3 regions of the Streptomyces sp. LN549 genome follow, and region 1 is predicted to be linked to each of the others. Evidence: riboswitches for the same ligand, from Rfam matches in the RefSeq annotation. Region 1 holds a riboswitch; each other region holds the start of a gene.
The links. A riboswitch is a leader RNA that binds a small molecule or an ion and turns the genes downstream of it on or off. The one in region 1 is predicted to bind cobalamin.
Positions count from the first base shown of each region.

Region 2: another riboswitch for cobalamin. It lies ahead of SH922_RS26815 (ribonucleoside-diphosphate reductase subunit alpha); the one in region 1 lies ahead of SH922_RS02495 (ABC transporter substrate-binding protein).
Region 3: another riboswitch for cobalamin. It lies ahead of SH922_RS37735 (CbtB-domain containing protein); the one in region 1 lies ahead of SH922_RS02495 (ABC transporter substrate-binding protein).

Region 1 covers NZ_JAZHRI010000002.1:525,427-530,224, forward strand. Annotated here, with positions in the region: gene SH922_RS02490 (FecCD family ABC transporter permease) at 1-239, opposite strand, end outside; gene SH922_RS02495 (ABC transporter substrate-binding protein) at 281-1,321, opposite strand; cobalamin riboswitch at 1,384-1,571, opposite strand; gene SH922_RS02500 (hypothetical protein) at 1,685-1,861, opposite strand; gene SH922_RS02505 (acyl-CoA dehydrogenase) at 1,858-3,759, opposite strand; gene SH922_RS02510 (hypothetical protein) at 3,927-4,798, shown strand, end outside.
Region 2 covers NZ_JAZHRI010000002.1:5,881,457-5,886,254, reverse strand. Annotated here, with positions in the region: gene SH922_RS26830 (DUF3311 domain-containing protein) at 204-458, shown strand; gene mctP (monocarboxylate uptake permease MctP) at 455-2,089, shown strand; gene SH922_RS26820 (GNAT family N-acetyltransferase) at 2,208-2,720, shown strand; cobalamin riboswitch at 2,783-2,920, shown strand; gene SH922_RS26815 (ribonucleoside-diphosphate reductase subunit alpha) at 3,059-4,798, shown strand, end outside.
Region 3 covers NZ_JAZHRI010000002.1:8,530,029-8,534,826, forward strand. Annotated here, with positions in the region: gene SH922_RS37720 (glycoside hydrolase family 15 protein) at 1-1,675, shown strand, start outside; partial or broken gene SH922_RS37725 (family 16 glycosylhydrolase) at 1,779-2,675, opposite strand; gene SH922_RS37730 (histidine phosphatase family protein) at 2,870-3,454, opposite strand; adenosylcobalamin (AdoCbl) riboswitch at 3,575-3,670, shown strand; gene SH922_RS37735 (CbtB-domain containing protein) at 3,715-3,930, shown strand; gene SH922_RS37740 (CbtA family protein) at 3,960-4,733, shown strand.

The sequences.
Region 1 (4,798 bases):
GCGAGCAGGGTGCGCGGCATGCGCAGGTTCCAGATGATGCCGTCGCGGATCGGGCTGAGCCGCGACTCACCGGCACCGAGGTGGGAGGCGACCGTGGACCAGACGTCGGCGACGGAGATCCGGGCCGGGCCGATGGTGACGGCGAGGGCGACGGACAGGGCCAGCAGCAGGAGCCCGCCGGCCCACAGGAGTCCGCCCCGGACACGCCGGGCGCCCCGCCGGCCGGGCCTGGCGTGCACACTCGCGTCCTCGCGCGGTGCCGCGGCCTGTTCGGTGTCCGTCACCTCGCGAGCCCGAAGGTACGCAGGCCGGCTGCCACGCGCTCCACACCCTCGACGGTCCGGATGGTCGGGTTCATGGCCTGGCCGCTGAGCAGCACGTAGCGCTTGTGCCGGACGGCGTCCATGTTCTTCGTGGCGGGGTTGGACTCCAGGAAGGCGATCTTCTTCGCGGCGCTCTCGGCGGTCTGCGACTTGCGCGTCAGGTCGCCGATGACCAGCACGTCCGGGTTGCGGTCGGCGACGGTCTCCCAGTTGATCTGGGGCCATTCCTCGTGGGTGTCGTCGAAGGCGTTCTTCGCGCCGAGTTCCCGGGTGATGATGCCGGGCGCTCCGCAGCAGCCGGCCAGGTACGGGGCCTCGGAGTTGGCGAACCAGTACATCAGGGAGGCGCCTGAGGCGTCGATGCCTCCCGTCGCCTTGCGCACCCGGGCGCGCAGCTCGGCAACGAGTCTCTCGCCGCGCTCGGGAACGCCGAACACCTTGGCCAGGTCCTGTACTTCGCGGTAGACGCTGTCCATGGTCAGGGCGCCGGTCCGGACACCGTCACCGTCCTTGCTGTTGTCCTTGGCGGTGCAGTCGGCGGGCGAGACGTAGGTGGGGACGCCGAGCGCCTCGAACTGCTCGCGTGGGGCGACACCGCCCTTGGCGAGCGTCGACTCGAAGGAGGCGCTGACGAAGTCGGGCTCCTGATCCAGGACCTTCTCCGACGAGGGCCGGTTGTCGGAGATCCTCGGGATGCCGGCGTTGGCCTTCTCCAAGCCCTTCAACACGGGGTCGGTCCAGGTGGCCGTGGCGGCGAGCCGGTCGGCCAGTCCGAGCGAGAGCAGGATCTCGGTCGATCCCTGGTCGACCGGCACGGCGCGCTGCGGGGCCGCGTCCACGGTGACGGTCCGTCCGCAGTTCTGCAGGGTCACCGGATAGCCGTCGGCTCCCCCGGCCTTGGCGGCGGTGCTGTCCCTGCCGCCGCCGCAGGCGGTCAGCAGGATCAGTGCGGCGGTGAGCAGGGCGGCGGAACGGGTGGGGCCGGCTATGGGCGGCACGAAGTACCTCGGCGTCTCTGGGCCCATGCGCGGGGCCCGGTGTACGGAGTTCCGCAGCCCGGTACCGGACCGCGGGTGCCAGCAGGTCTTCGGACTCGGGTTCACGCGGACGGGACGCCTTCCCGGGAAACCGTGGGTCTCCCAGTGGCTGTGGCCCCGCCCGTCCCCCTCACCGCTGCGCGTCAGTTCCGGATTCGCACCGGATTCCCTGACCCCTACGTGGAGTTCGACTGGCTCTCGGCACGCTACCACGAGCCTCTGCGCAGCTCAGCGGCGGTGCGCCCGGGCACGGGCGGTGGGGCGGACGGGGCGGCGCGGCCGCGCACCGCCCCGACGCCGGAGTGTCCGGGCGCACCGCTCCGGTCACGCCTTGCGGCGAACCGATTCGCCACCGTGGGTGCGCACCCCCTCGCACCAGCGTGAGAGCAGGGCTGCGGTCCCCCAGAAGGCCAGCAGGACGACGCGGACGCCCAGGCACCGGAGCGCGCCCGCCGCCCGGCGCGGCAGGGCTGCGGCTCCCTTCAGCGGTGCGCCTGTCATCGTGCGTCCCCGGCAGGTTCCCGGGCCGCGGCGGTGTGCCAGGAGGCGCCCGCGTCGTCGTACGCGTCCGTGTAGCGGGCTCCCGCGATGGGCCAGTCGGCGAGCAGTTCACCGGGCAACGCGAAGGACTCGGTCAGTTCCGGCAGATGACCGCTCACGGCGGCGATGAACTGCTCGCTGACATCGGTCAGTCCCTCGACCTGACCAGCGGTCAGGTGGCCGGCCGCAAGCAGATCCCCGCTGTTGCGCGCGACCCAGCGCAGAGCGAACAGCCGGGCCAGTTCGCCCAGCCGCTCGCGGGCCTCGCCGCTGGGCAGGGCCTCGAGCGCGCACTCGTACGCGTGGGCTGCCTGCCGGTACGCATGGGCCTCCACTCCCCGCAGCGCGGGCCCGGACCCCTCGTTCCAGCGCTCCAGCGGGTCGCCGTGCGCCACCCGGGCCATCCGTGCGGCCGCCCGGGCGAACCAGATACGCTCCACCTGGTCCAGGAGCCGGCCGAGGAAGCGCAGATCGGTGAGGTCGCCGCCGGGCGGAGCGGCCGCCGGACCTTCGTCCGGGTCCCGGGCGGCCTCCAAGAGCAGTCCCGCGGCCGCCCTGGAGTGGATGGCCAGGTTGTCACCCTCGGCGGTGATGGCGCCCTCGACGCCGGTGACGAGTTCGGTCATCCCGTTGTTCTCCAGCAGCCCCTGGGCACCGCACCGTTCCCGGCATTCGACGATGACGGACCGGGCCTGCCAGGTGATCCACCCCTTGGCCACGTCGACCAGCCGCTCGGCCGCCTCCCGGTCCGCGGGCGGTCCTGCCGCCGCCTCCTCCCAGCGGTCGAGGACCCGCCGGTGCAGCAGGCTCATCGCGAAGACGGTGGCCATGGCCTCGGCGAGCGGCCCGTGGTGACTGCGGTGCGCGATCACCGGGACAGGCGGTGACGGGCGGCTCCCCGAGACGAAACGGTGGCCGCCGTAGCGGACGGCGACGGCCAGCGTGGCGCGTGCGGACCCCACCGCGCTGGCGCTCATACAGATCCGGCCCGCGGTGACCCGTCCGATCGACGCGCGAAAGCGGTGCCTGCGCCCCTCGGTCTCGCTGCGGAACACCCCTTCCTCGCCGACCCGCCCCTGCACGCCGCCGAGCAGAGCGCCTCGCCCCACGAAGACCTGGTCGAAGGAGGTCAGGCAGTGGTCGACGGGGCTGCCCATCCGTGCGGGAAGCCGGCGCACCCGCACCCCGGGCAGGGCCCGGGACGCATCGGTGAGCGGCACCAGCAGCAGGAAGACCCCGTGGTCGGCGCCCCCGACGATCAGCCGGGCGGCGACGAGCCCCGACTTGGGGCCGCCGGCCGGACTGGTATTGGGCATGAACTTCTGTGCGCCGGCGTGCGGGGTGTGGAGCACGAACCCGTCCCGGGCGGGGTCGTAGGTGGCGGTGGTCTCGACGGCGGCGGCGTCGTTGCCGTGCGCCACCTCCGTACAGAGGAAGGTGCCGATCCGTCGCAGCCGGAGGAAGTCCGACAGATCGCGGGTGCTGTCGGTGTCGTGGTCCAGAAGGCTGCCGAGGAAAAGGTTGTAATGAATGCCCGCAACGGTGGTGAGGGCCGGGTCCACGGGGGCGAGCCATTCGTGCATGGCGGCGAGCGCGCGCGGGTCGGAGGCCGGCCTGGCGGCGCTGTCCAGCGCACTGTTGAGCGCGCGCAGCCGTGCGTGGGCCAGGGCGAGCCGCTCGTCGGGGGTGGGGCCGGGAGGCGGCCAGAGCGGCCGGCGGAACGGTTCTGTGGTGACGAGCCGGCGCCAGAAGCCGTGCTCGCGGCGGGCGTCCGGACCGAGGAGCGCTGTGGCGAGCAGATCGGCGACCCGCCCGGTTCCGGCTCCTGAGGGGCCGTTGCTGTCGAAAATAGTGGTCATAAAAGCACAAACGATCAGGAAACTTCCAGGACACCCTCACAGCCGGCGTCCGCGGCAGCCCGCCCCTGCCCGGTGGGAGCCCGGACGACACCGTACCGGCCGCCGCCCGTCACCCGTATGCAGCAACTCACCGCGCTGTGCGGGCGGCCAGGACATCCCCTTGGGTCATGGAACGGGACCCCGGTCAGTCGGCCGCACCGGACGAGCACGCCGAACTGGAAGCCCTTCGTGCACGGGTGACCCAGCTGGAGGAGGACCGCGCCCCGGCGCGGCACGGGCTGCGGCTGCGTTCGTTCTTCGCGGTCCTGCTGATCCTGGTGGCGGCCGTACTGACACCGCTGAGCATCGTGTCGAGCTGGGCGAGCGACGTCGCGGGGGACACGGACCGCTATGTGGCGATGATGGAGCCGCTTGCCGCCGACCCCGATGTACAGGCGGCCGTGACCGACCGCGTCACCCATGCCGTCATGACCCATCTGGACATCGACGCGCTGTTGGCGGACGTCGCACCCGACGACCGGCCGGTCGTCGACAAGGCCCTCGGGAAGCTCAGCGGCCCGCTCACCACCGGTGTCACGAACTTCGTGCACGGGACCGTCGAGAAGTTCGTGACCAGCGACGCCTTCGAGCGGGTGTGGAGTGACCTCAACCGACAGGCGCACGCCTCAGTCGTGAAGGCGCTGACGGGTGAGGGCGGCGGGGCTGTGAAGCTGACCGACGACACCGTCACCCTGGACCTCGCCCCGGTCATCGACCGGGTGAAGCAGCGCCTCGTCGACCGCGGTCTGACGGTCGCCGAGAAGATCCCGGAGATCCACACCGACTTCACGGTCCTGACCTCCGACTCGGTCGGCAAGGCCAAGCAGGGGTTCCGGGCGCTCGAACTCCTCGGATTCTGGCTTCCCGTGGTCACGCTGGTGGTGGCGGTGGGCGGGGTACTGCTCGCGGTGCGCCGCCGACGGGCCCTGGTCACCGCTGCGCTCGCGGTCGCTGCGGGCGCCGCCCTGCTCGGGCTCGGCCTGTGGGCGGGGCGCGCGTT
Region 2 (4,798 bases), 5.4 Mb from region 1:
GGGGCTGTTCGCCGCCCTGGGACCCCACCCCCCAATTGGCCTGGACCAACACCCCGACGTTTGAGGTCATTTCGACCAACTGTCCGATACCGAAGGACCGTTGCCGGACCGCAATGCGGACAGGGGGTGACGGTGGGCGGAACCCTCGCCTAGATTTCCTGCGCATTACACCAGGTGATCAGCGAGGGGACGGAGTCGCCGCCATGCCGGAAGAACCAGAAGGAAAACCACCCACCGTCACACCCATGCGGGTGGTCATCGCCCTCTGTCTCATCGCGCCGTTCGTGGCGATGCTCTGGGTGAATTCGTACGCCAAGGTCGACCCGGCCTTCATCGGGATCCCGTTCTTCTACTGGTACCAGATGCTCTGGGTGCTGATCTCCACGGCGCTGACGATGATCGCGTACAAGCTGTGGCAGCGTGACCAGCGCGCCCGCAAGGGGGGTGCGTCAGCATGAAGGACGGCGTGAACGGCGTCGCGCTCGGCGTCTTCATCTTCTTCTTCCTGGCCGTCACGGTCGTCGGCTTCATGGCCGCCCGGTGGCGCAAGGCCGAGAACGAGGCCAGCCTCGACGAATGGGGGCTGGGCGGACGGTCGTTCGGCACCTGGGTCACCTGGTTCCTGCTCGGCGGCGACCTCTACACCGCGTACACCTTCGTCGCCGTTCCCGCGGCGATCTACGCGGCGGGCGCGGCCGGCTTCTTCGCGGTGCCCTACACCATCCTGGTGTATCCGCTGATCTTCACCTTCCTGCCGCGTCTGTGGTCGGTGTCGCACAAGCACGGCTACGTCACCACCTCGGACTTCGTCCGCGGACGCTTCGGCTCCAAGGGGCTCTCGCTGGCGGTCGCCGTCACCGGCATCCTCGCCACGATGCCGTACATCGCGCTCCAACTCGTCGGCATCCAGGCAGTGCTGGACGTGATGGGCGTCGGCGGCGGCGAGAACACCCACTGGTTCATCAAGGACCTGCCGCTGCTGATCGCGTTCGCGGTACTCGCCGCGTACACCTACTCCTCCGGCCTGCGTGCCCCGGCGCTGATCGCGTTCGTCAAGGACGGCCTGATCTACCTGGTCATCGCCGTGGCGATCATCTACATCCCGATCAAGCTCGGCGGCTTCGACGACATCTTCGCCAAGGCGGGCGAGGCCTTCTCGGCGAAGAACGAGGCGGCCGGCAAACCGGTGGCCGGGCTCGCACCCGGTGAGGCGGGCCAGTGGGGGTACGCCACCCTGGCCCTGGGTTCGGCGCTGGCGCTCTTCATGTACCCGCACTCGATCACGGCCACGCTCTCCAGCCGCAGCCGTGAGGTGATCCGCCGCAACACGACGATCCTGCCGCTGTACTCGCTGATGCTGGGCCTGCTCGCGCTGCTCGGCTTCATGGCGATCGCCGCCGGCGTCAAGGTGGACAACGGCCAGCTGGCGATCCCGCAGCTGTTCGAGAACATGTTCCCCGACTGGTTCGCGGGGGTCGCGTTCGCCGCCATCGGTATCGGCGCCCTGGTGCCCGCCGCGATCATGTCGATCGCCGCGGCCAACCTGTTCACCCGCAACATCTACAAGGACTTCCTGAAGCCCGACGCGACACCCGCGCAGGAGACCAAGGTCTCCAAGCTGGTCTCGCTGCTGGTGAAGGTCGGTGCGCTCGCCTTCGTCCTCACCATGGACAAGACGGTCGCGATCAACTTCCAGCTGCTCGGCGGTATCTGGATCCTCCAGACGATGCCGGCCCTGGTCGGCGGGCTGTTCACCCGGTGGTTCCACCGCTGGGCGCTGCTCGCGGGCTGGGCGGTCGGCATGGCGTACGGAACGCTCGCCGCGTACGGCGTCGCCAGCCCGACCCAGAAGCACTTCGGCGGGTCGTCCAAGGAGATCCCGGGCCTCGGCGAGATCGGCTACATCGGTCTGACGGCCTTCGTGCTGAACGTCGTGGTGGTCGTCGTCCTCACCTTCGTCCTGAACGCGGTGAAGGCGCCGGCCGGGGTCGACGAGACCTCTCCGGGCGACTACACCGCGGACGCGGGCGACCCGGGCGTGAAGACGGAGCTCCCGCCGGCCACCGCCGGTGCGCCGGGCGGCCACTGACCGCCACCTGCGTGAACGGGCCGCCGTGCGCCTCCGGGGAGGGGTGCGGCGGCCCGTTCGCGCGTCCTGCGGAAAACCCTTTGCGGCCACGGCCCGTGGGTACGGCAGACTTCCGCCCATGGACATAGCGATCCGGCCGGTCGAGCCCGCCGAGCACGCGCTCCTCGGCGAGATCACCGCCGAGGCCTATCTCGGCGACGGGCTCCTGGACTTCGGCGCCGACGATCCGTACCTGGTGCAGCTGCGCGACGTACCCCGCCGGGCCGCCGAGGCCGAGGTACTGGTGGCCGCCGACGCGCGGGGCCGCGTCCTGGGCGGGGTCACCTACGCCCCGCCGGGCAACCCGTGGGCCGACATCGCGACGGCCGACGAGGCCGAGTTCCGGATGCTGGCGGTCTCCCGCGAGGCCCGCGGCGCCGGGGCGGGCGAGGCGCTCGTACGGGCCTGTATCGACCGCGCACGGGGCACCACGGGGGTCACGGGGCTCGTCCTGTCGACGCAGCCGGCCATGCACGGCGCCCATAGGATCTACGGGCGCCTCGGCTTCGTACGGACCCCCGAGAGGGACTGGAGCCCCATCGCCGAGCTCAAGCTGCTGACGTACCGTCTGGAGCTCGGGCCCCTGCCGTAAGGGCGCACTTGGAGGGTCCGAGATCTCGCACGACACAACATGTGGGGGCTGCCGCATCCGGCAGCCCCCACATGTATGCTCGTGCTCGCTGTCGCCGCAGGGAAATCCGGTGTGAATCCGGAACTGTCCCGCAACGGTGTGTTCGGTGTGCTTTTGTGCACTCCCGAGTCCGAGGTCCTGCCGACAGCGCATCCGGCTCGACCGATCCGGATGCCCAGACGTCCGGGCCTCGTGGATGGGCCGGTGGACGCCGCACGGAGCGCTGCCCTGCCGGGTCCCGCTCCGCCCGGCTGCCCCCGCTCCCCGAAGGCCCGGAGCCGAGCGAGGGAGAGCACCGCGTGACCATCGCGCCAGCCGATCCGGTTTCAGCGGCCGAGTCCGAAGCAGCCGAGGCCGAGACGGTCCGGTCCGGCGGACCCGCGAAGGACAGACCGGGGACCGCACTGCTGCGGACCCTGACCGACCTCACCGCCGATCTGCCCGACACCGACCCCGGACGCGTCGCCGCCGCCGCGCTGCGCGGCCGTAACGCCCGGTCGGACGAGGCCGAGCTGCGCTCGCTGGCCACCGAGGCCGCCGCGGGCCTGATCTCCGAGGACCCCGCCTACTCCCGGCTCGCCGCCCGTCTCCTCACCCGCACCATCGCGGACGAGGCGGCCGGGCAGGGCGCGACGTCATTCTCCGCCTCGGTCGCCGTCGGGCACCGCGAGGGCCTGATCGCCGACCGCACCGCCGAGTTCGTGACGCTCCACGCGGCCGCCCTGGACGCGCTGGTCGGGCAGTCGCTCGCCGACGGCGCCGACGACCGTTTCGGCTACTTCGGCCTGCGCACCCTGCACAGCCGCTACCTGCTGCGCCACCCGCTCAGCCGTCAGGTCATCGAGACGCCGCAGCACTTCATGCTGCGCGTCGCCTCCGGGCTCGCCGAGGACACCTCCGAGCGCGCCCTGGACGAGGTCGCCGCGCTGTACGGGCTGATGAGCCGGCTGGACTACCTGCCCTCCTCCCCCACGCTCTTCAACTCCGGCACCCGCCACCCGCAGATGTCCTCCTGCTACCTGCTGGACTCGCCGCTGGACGAGCTGGACTCGATCTACGACCGCTACCACCAGGTGGCGCGCCTCTCCAAGCACGCGGGCGGCATCGGCCTCTCGTACTCCCGCATCCGCGCCCGCGGTTCACTGATCCGCGGCACCAACGGGCACTCCAACGGCATCGTCCCGTTCCTGAAGACGCTCGACGCCTCCGTCGCCGCGGTCAACCAGGGCGGCCGGCGCAAGGGCGCCGCCGCCGTCTATCTGGAGACGTGGCACGCGGACATCGAGGAGTTCCTGGAGCTGCGCGACAACACGGGCGAGGACCAGCGGCGTACGCACAACCTCAACCTGGCGCACTGGATCCCCGACGAGTTCATGCGCCGGGTGGACGCGGACAGCGCCTGGTCGCTGTTCTCCCCGGCCGACGTGCCCGAGCTGGTCGACCTGTGGGGCGACGAGTTCGACGCCGCCTACCGCGCGGCCGAGGCCAGGGGCCTGGCCCGCAAGACCATGCCGGCCCGTGAGCTCTACGGCCGCATGATGCGGACCCTCGCCCAGACCGGTCAGGGCTGGATGACGTTCAAGGACGCCTCCAACCGGACCGCGAACCAGGCCGCCGAGCCCGGCCGCGTCGTGCACTCCTCGAACCTGTGCACCGAGATCCTCGAAGTCACGGACGACGGCGAGACGGCCGTCTGCAACCTGGGTTCGGTCAACCTCGGCGCGTTCGTCGCCGACGGCGGCATCGACTGGGAGCGGCTCGACGCCACCGTCCGTACCGCCGTGACGTTCCTCGACCGGGTCGTCGACATCAACTTCTACCCGACCGAGCAGGCCGGCCGGTCCAACGCCCGCTGGCGGCCGGTGGGTCTGGGCGCGATGGGTCTCCAGGACGTCTTCTTCCAGCTGCGGCTGCCGTTCGACTCCGCCGAGGCCCGCGCCCTGTCGACGAGGATCTCCGAGCGCATCATGCTCGCGGCCTACGAGGCGTCCTGCGACCTCGCGGAGCGCTCGGGCCCGCTGCCCGCATGGTCCGAGACG
Region 3 (4,798 bases), 8.0 Mb from region 1:
GGTCGCGGAGAGCTACACCACCAAGCAGCTCTACCACCCGGACACCGCCGTTCTGGTCACGCGTTTCATGACCGAGGCCGGCACCGGTGAGGTGGTCGATTTCATGCCGGTGACCGGCGCGACCGCTACGGACCGGCACCGTCTGGTCCGGATGCTGCGCTGTGTCCGGGGCAGCATGACGTTCGAAGGGGAGATCGCTCCGCGCTTCGACTACGGCCGGCAGCCGCACGAGCTGCACATCTCGGAGCACGGGGCCCTGTTCACATCGAAGGACATGGATCTTGCTGTCCACGCCGTCCGCGAGCGGCAGGACGAGCGGCTGCTGAGCATCCGCCCGAACGACAACGACCTGCGTTTCACCCTGACTCTGCGAGCGGGACAGCGGCGCGGCCTGGTCATGGAATCCTCGCCCGGCGGGCCGCCGCACGAGGTCCCGGTGGCGGAGTTCGAGAGGCTCTTCGACGAGACCGTCGGGTTCTGGCGCTCCTGGCTGGGCCAGTCCACCTATACGGGCCGTTGGCGGGAAGCGGTGGAGCGTTCGGCCGTGACCCTGAAGCTCATGACGTACGCACCGACCGGTGCCCTGGTCGCAGCCCCCACGACGGCTCTGCCCGAGCAACTGGGTGGAGAACGCAACTGGGACTACCGGTTCACCTGGATCCGTGACGCGTCGTTCTCGGTGTACGCCTTGCTGGGCCTGGGGTTCAGGGAAGAGGCGTCGGCCTTCATCAGCTGGCTGCACGACCGCGTGAAGGAGGACGCCGACCACGGAAGCGGCACCGGGCCGCTGAACATCATGTACCGCGTCGACGGCTCGTCCGACCTGGTCGAGGAGACCCTGGACCACTGGGAGGGGTACGGCGGCTCCGCCCCGGTCCGCATCGGCAACGGAGCGGCGAGCCAGCTGCAACTGGACATCTACGGTGAGGCGCTCGACAGCATCTACTTTGCGCACCAGCACGGCATGCACCTCGACAACCGGGGCTGGAACGCGCTGCACACCCTTCTCGACTGGCTGGTCGACCACTGGGACCAGCCAGGAGAAGGGCTGTGGGAGACCCGTGGCGGCCGGAAGGACTTCACCTACGGCCGCGTGATGTCCTGGGTCGCCCTCGACCGCGCCGTGCGGATCGCCTATGACGACGGCCGCCCGGCGGCCCGTGGCCGCTGGGTGGAGGCCCGGGACGAGATCTACCGGCAGGTACTGAGCCGGGGATGGGACCCGAAGAAGCAGGCCTTCGTGCAGCATTACGGCGAGGACGTGCTCGACTCGTCACTGCTGCGCATGCCGACGGTCGGCTTCATCACGCCGGACGATCCGATGTGGAAGTCCACGCTGGACGCGATGGAACGCGAGCTGGTCAGTGACAGCCTGGTCTACCGCTACAACCCCGAGGCGTCGCCCGACGGCCTGCGCGGCTCCGAGGGAACGTTCTCCCTCTGCACGTTCATGTACGTCGATGCCCTGGCGCGGGCCGGCCGTACCGACCAGGCCCGACTGGTCCTGGAGAAGATGCTCACCTACGCCAACCACCTGGGCCTGTACTCGGAGGAGATCGGCCTGACCGGGCGGCAGTTGGGCAACTTCCCGCAGGCGTTCACGCACTTGGCCATGATCGATGCGGCCATCACCCTGGACGCGAGGCTCAACGAGGCGCGCAGGGGCGGGAAGTAGCCACGGCGCGAGCGCTTCGGAGTCGTCGGGCAAGGGTCCCGGAGCACGGCCCCCCTCGGGCTGTGCTCCGGGACCGATGGCCGCCGTGCCGGCTGTCTCAGGCCGTCGGCTGGGTGTCGCTGGTGGTGACGCGGACGTGGTCGACGACGAGTTGCTGGGGGAAGGCGGTGTTGCCGTCGGGGTCGCCGGGCCAGTATCCGCCGACGGCGAGGTTGAGGATGAGGAAGAAGGGCTTGTTGAAGGCCCAGGTGTTGGAGCCGGTGTCGGCGGGGGTGCGGTGCTGGTAGACGTTGCCGTCGACGGACCAGGTGACCGAGTCGGGCGCCCAGTCGATGGCGAAGGTGTGGAAGGCGTCGGCGAAGGCCTGCCCGTTCGCAAGGGTGTACCCGGCGCCGATGCCGGCCGAGCCGGAGTAGCCGGGGCCGTGCAGGGTGCCGTGGACGGTGGAGGGTTCGAAGCCGACGTTCTCCATGATGTCGATCTCGCCGGAGTTGGGCCAGCCGACCTGTCCGATGTCGTCGCCCAGCATCCAGAAGGCCGGCCACATGCCCTGGCCGCGCGGGATCTTCATCCTGGCCTCGACGTGGCCGTAGGTCTGGGTGAACTTCCCGGAGGTGTTCAGCCGGGCCGAGGTGTACTGGCAGGTGCCGTACCAGCACTGGTAGTTGTTCGGGTTCTCCTTGCGCGCGGTGATGACCAGATGGCCCTGGCCGTCCAGCGCGGCGTTGCTGTTGCCGGCCTTGTAGTACTGCCGCTCGTGGTTGTTGACGTTGTCGCCGGTCTCGATCTGCCACTTGCTGCCGTTCACCGCCGAACCGGCGGCGCCGTCGAACTCGTCGGCGAACGTCGTCACGGCAGCCGCCGCCCGTGCGGCGCCGGCGCCTCGGGCGGTCGACGACGGCGCGGGGGCCCCGGCAGCGAGACCGGACGTGGCCGATACCAGAGCGAGCACCGAGAGTGCGGAGACCAGGAGACGCCTGGTCAGGTGGGGGGAACTCATGGGTTTTCCTTCCCGTGCGGGACGGAGGGGCATGCGATCGCCATGCATATGACAAGTGGGGGCATGGTGGTCACATGGGGGAGGTGAGGCCTTAGTTCACTACGTGATTTAAGAAGTGAACCAAGAGGGTGTCAAGGCTCCTGCACAACCACAGTTCTTGTACGTACGCGTCCTCGCCCGCTCCGGTGCGTGGGTCAGCCCACCGGTACCGCCGCGAGCGGCCGGCCGCAGCGCAGGTTCCACCGCCCCGACCTGCCGCTGAACTCGGTCAGCGTCAACGGGGCCACGTCGAACCGCCAGAACGCCTGCGGGGGCAGGGCCAGTGCATGGACGAGGGCGGCTCGCACGACAGCGGGCTCGACCACCGCCAGTACCCGCCCGTCATCGCTGCCGTGCAGCGAGTCGAGCCAGGCGCCCGCTCGGACGCACAGGTCCAGAAGCGACTCTCCCCCGTGCGGAGCGGCGGAGGGGTCCGCCAGCCACGCCGCCACCCCCTCCGGCTCACTCGCACTCACCTCGTCCAGCCGCGCCCCGGTCCATCGGCCCAACTCCCAGTCGCCGAGGGCATGATCGGCTGCTGACCGGAGCCCCAGTGCGCCGGCCGTCAGGGTGCAGCGTCCGGACGGTCCGTGCAGAATCAGGTCGGCGGCGGGGACGCCCTGCGCTGCGGCCCGGGCCTGCCGGAGCCCGGAGTCGTCGAGCGGCGCATCACCCGCGAACCGGGCCTCGCGCAGTGCGGCGTTCATCGCCGGTGAGATCAACATCACCCGTACCGTCATACCCGCTCTCAACTCCCTGAACTGTGGCCACTTGGCCAAGCACACCATGGCATCCGGGGCCTGCCGGCCTGTCCACGGGCACCATGGCGGCGCCCGCTCCCAGGCGGTATGGTCGCGACAAGACGAAGGTGTGACGGAAGTCCGGTGAGAATCCGGCACGGTCGCGCCACTGTGAACCCGTATCTGCACGGGAAGTCAGACCCAGCATCTTCGTCTCAGGCACCACGATCGGGACGCGTGTTCCCCCAGGAGGTTCTGCCATGGCACAGACTGCTGCCCCCGCCGCCGTCGCACCCGCCATCACCCCCATCTCGCTGAAGGCCATTGCCCCTTGGGCGGCCTTCTTCGGCATCCTCATGCTGATCCTGCTGTACTTCGTCGGCGCCGAGCAGGGCGCCACCGCGCTCATCTCGGGCGAAGGCGTGCACGAGTGGGTCCACGACGGGCGCCACCTCCTCGGTTTCCCCTGCCACTGATCCAACCGGTTGACCCAGGGGAACCCCTCATGAACTCCATATCTGTCAGAGCTCTGCTGGTCCGCGGCATGCTGGCCGGCCTCGTCGCGGGTGCGCTCGCACTTCTGGTCGCCTACTTCCTCGGCGAGTCCCGCGTCGACGCGGCCATCGCCCTCGAAGAGACGCACAGCCATGACCACGGCGGTGGCGAGGAACTCGTCAGTCGCACCATGCAGTCCACCGTCGGCCTCGCCACCGGTGTACTCGTCTTCGGCGTCGCTGTCGGCGGCATCGCCGCACTCGTCTTCTGCTACGCCCTCGGCCGGATGGGCCGCTTCGGCCCCAGGGCGACGGCGGCGCTGATCGCGGGAGCGGCCCTGCTGACCGTGTACGTCGTGCCATTCCTGAAGTACCCGGCGAATCCGCCGGCGGTCGGCAACCCCGACACCATCGGCAGACGCACCACCCTGTTCTTCCTGATGGTCGCGCTCAGCGTCCTGCTGGCCGTCGCCGCCGTCATCCTCGGCAAGCGGCTGGCTCCCCGCCTGGGCAACTGGAACGCCACCATCACCGCGGCCGCCGGCTATGTGCTGGTGATCGGGCTCGCCTACGCCTTCCTGCCCTCGTTCAACGAGGTCGGAAAGGACTTCCCGGCAGCTCTGCTCTGGGAGTTCAGGCTCGCCACGCTCGCGGTGCAGGTCACGCTCTGGACCACCTTCGGGCTGGTCTTCGGGTACCTCACCGAACGACTGCTGGCTCCGAAACCGGGGGCGGTCAGGGCCACGGACGCTACGGGGAGCCGGCCGGCAACCGTCGCCGGCTGAGTCCGGGAGCAACCACAGGCCCCGCACGCCGGCACGCACGGCGTGCCGGTGTGCGGCAGGACTTG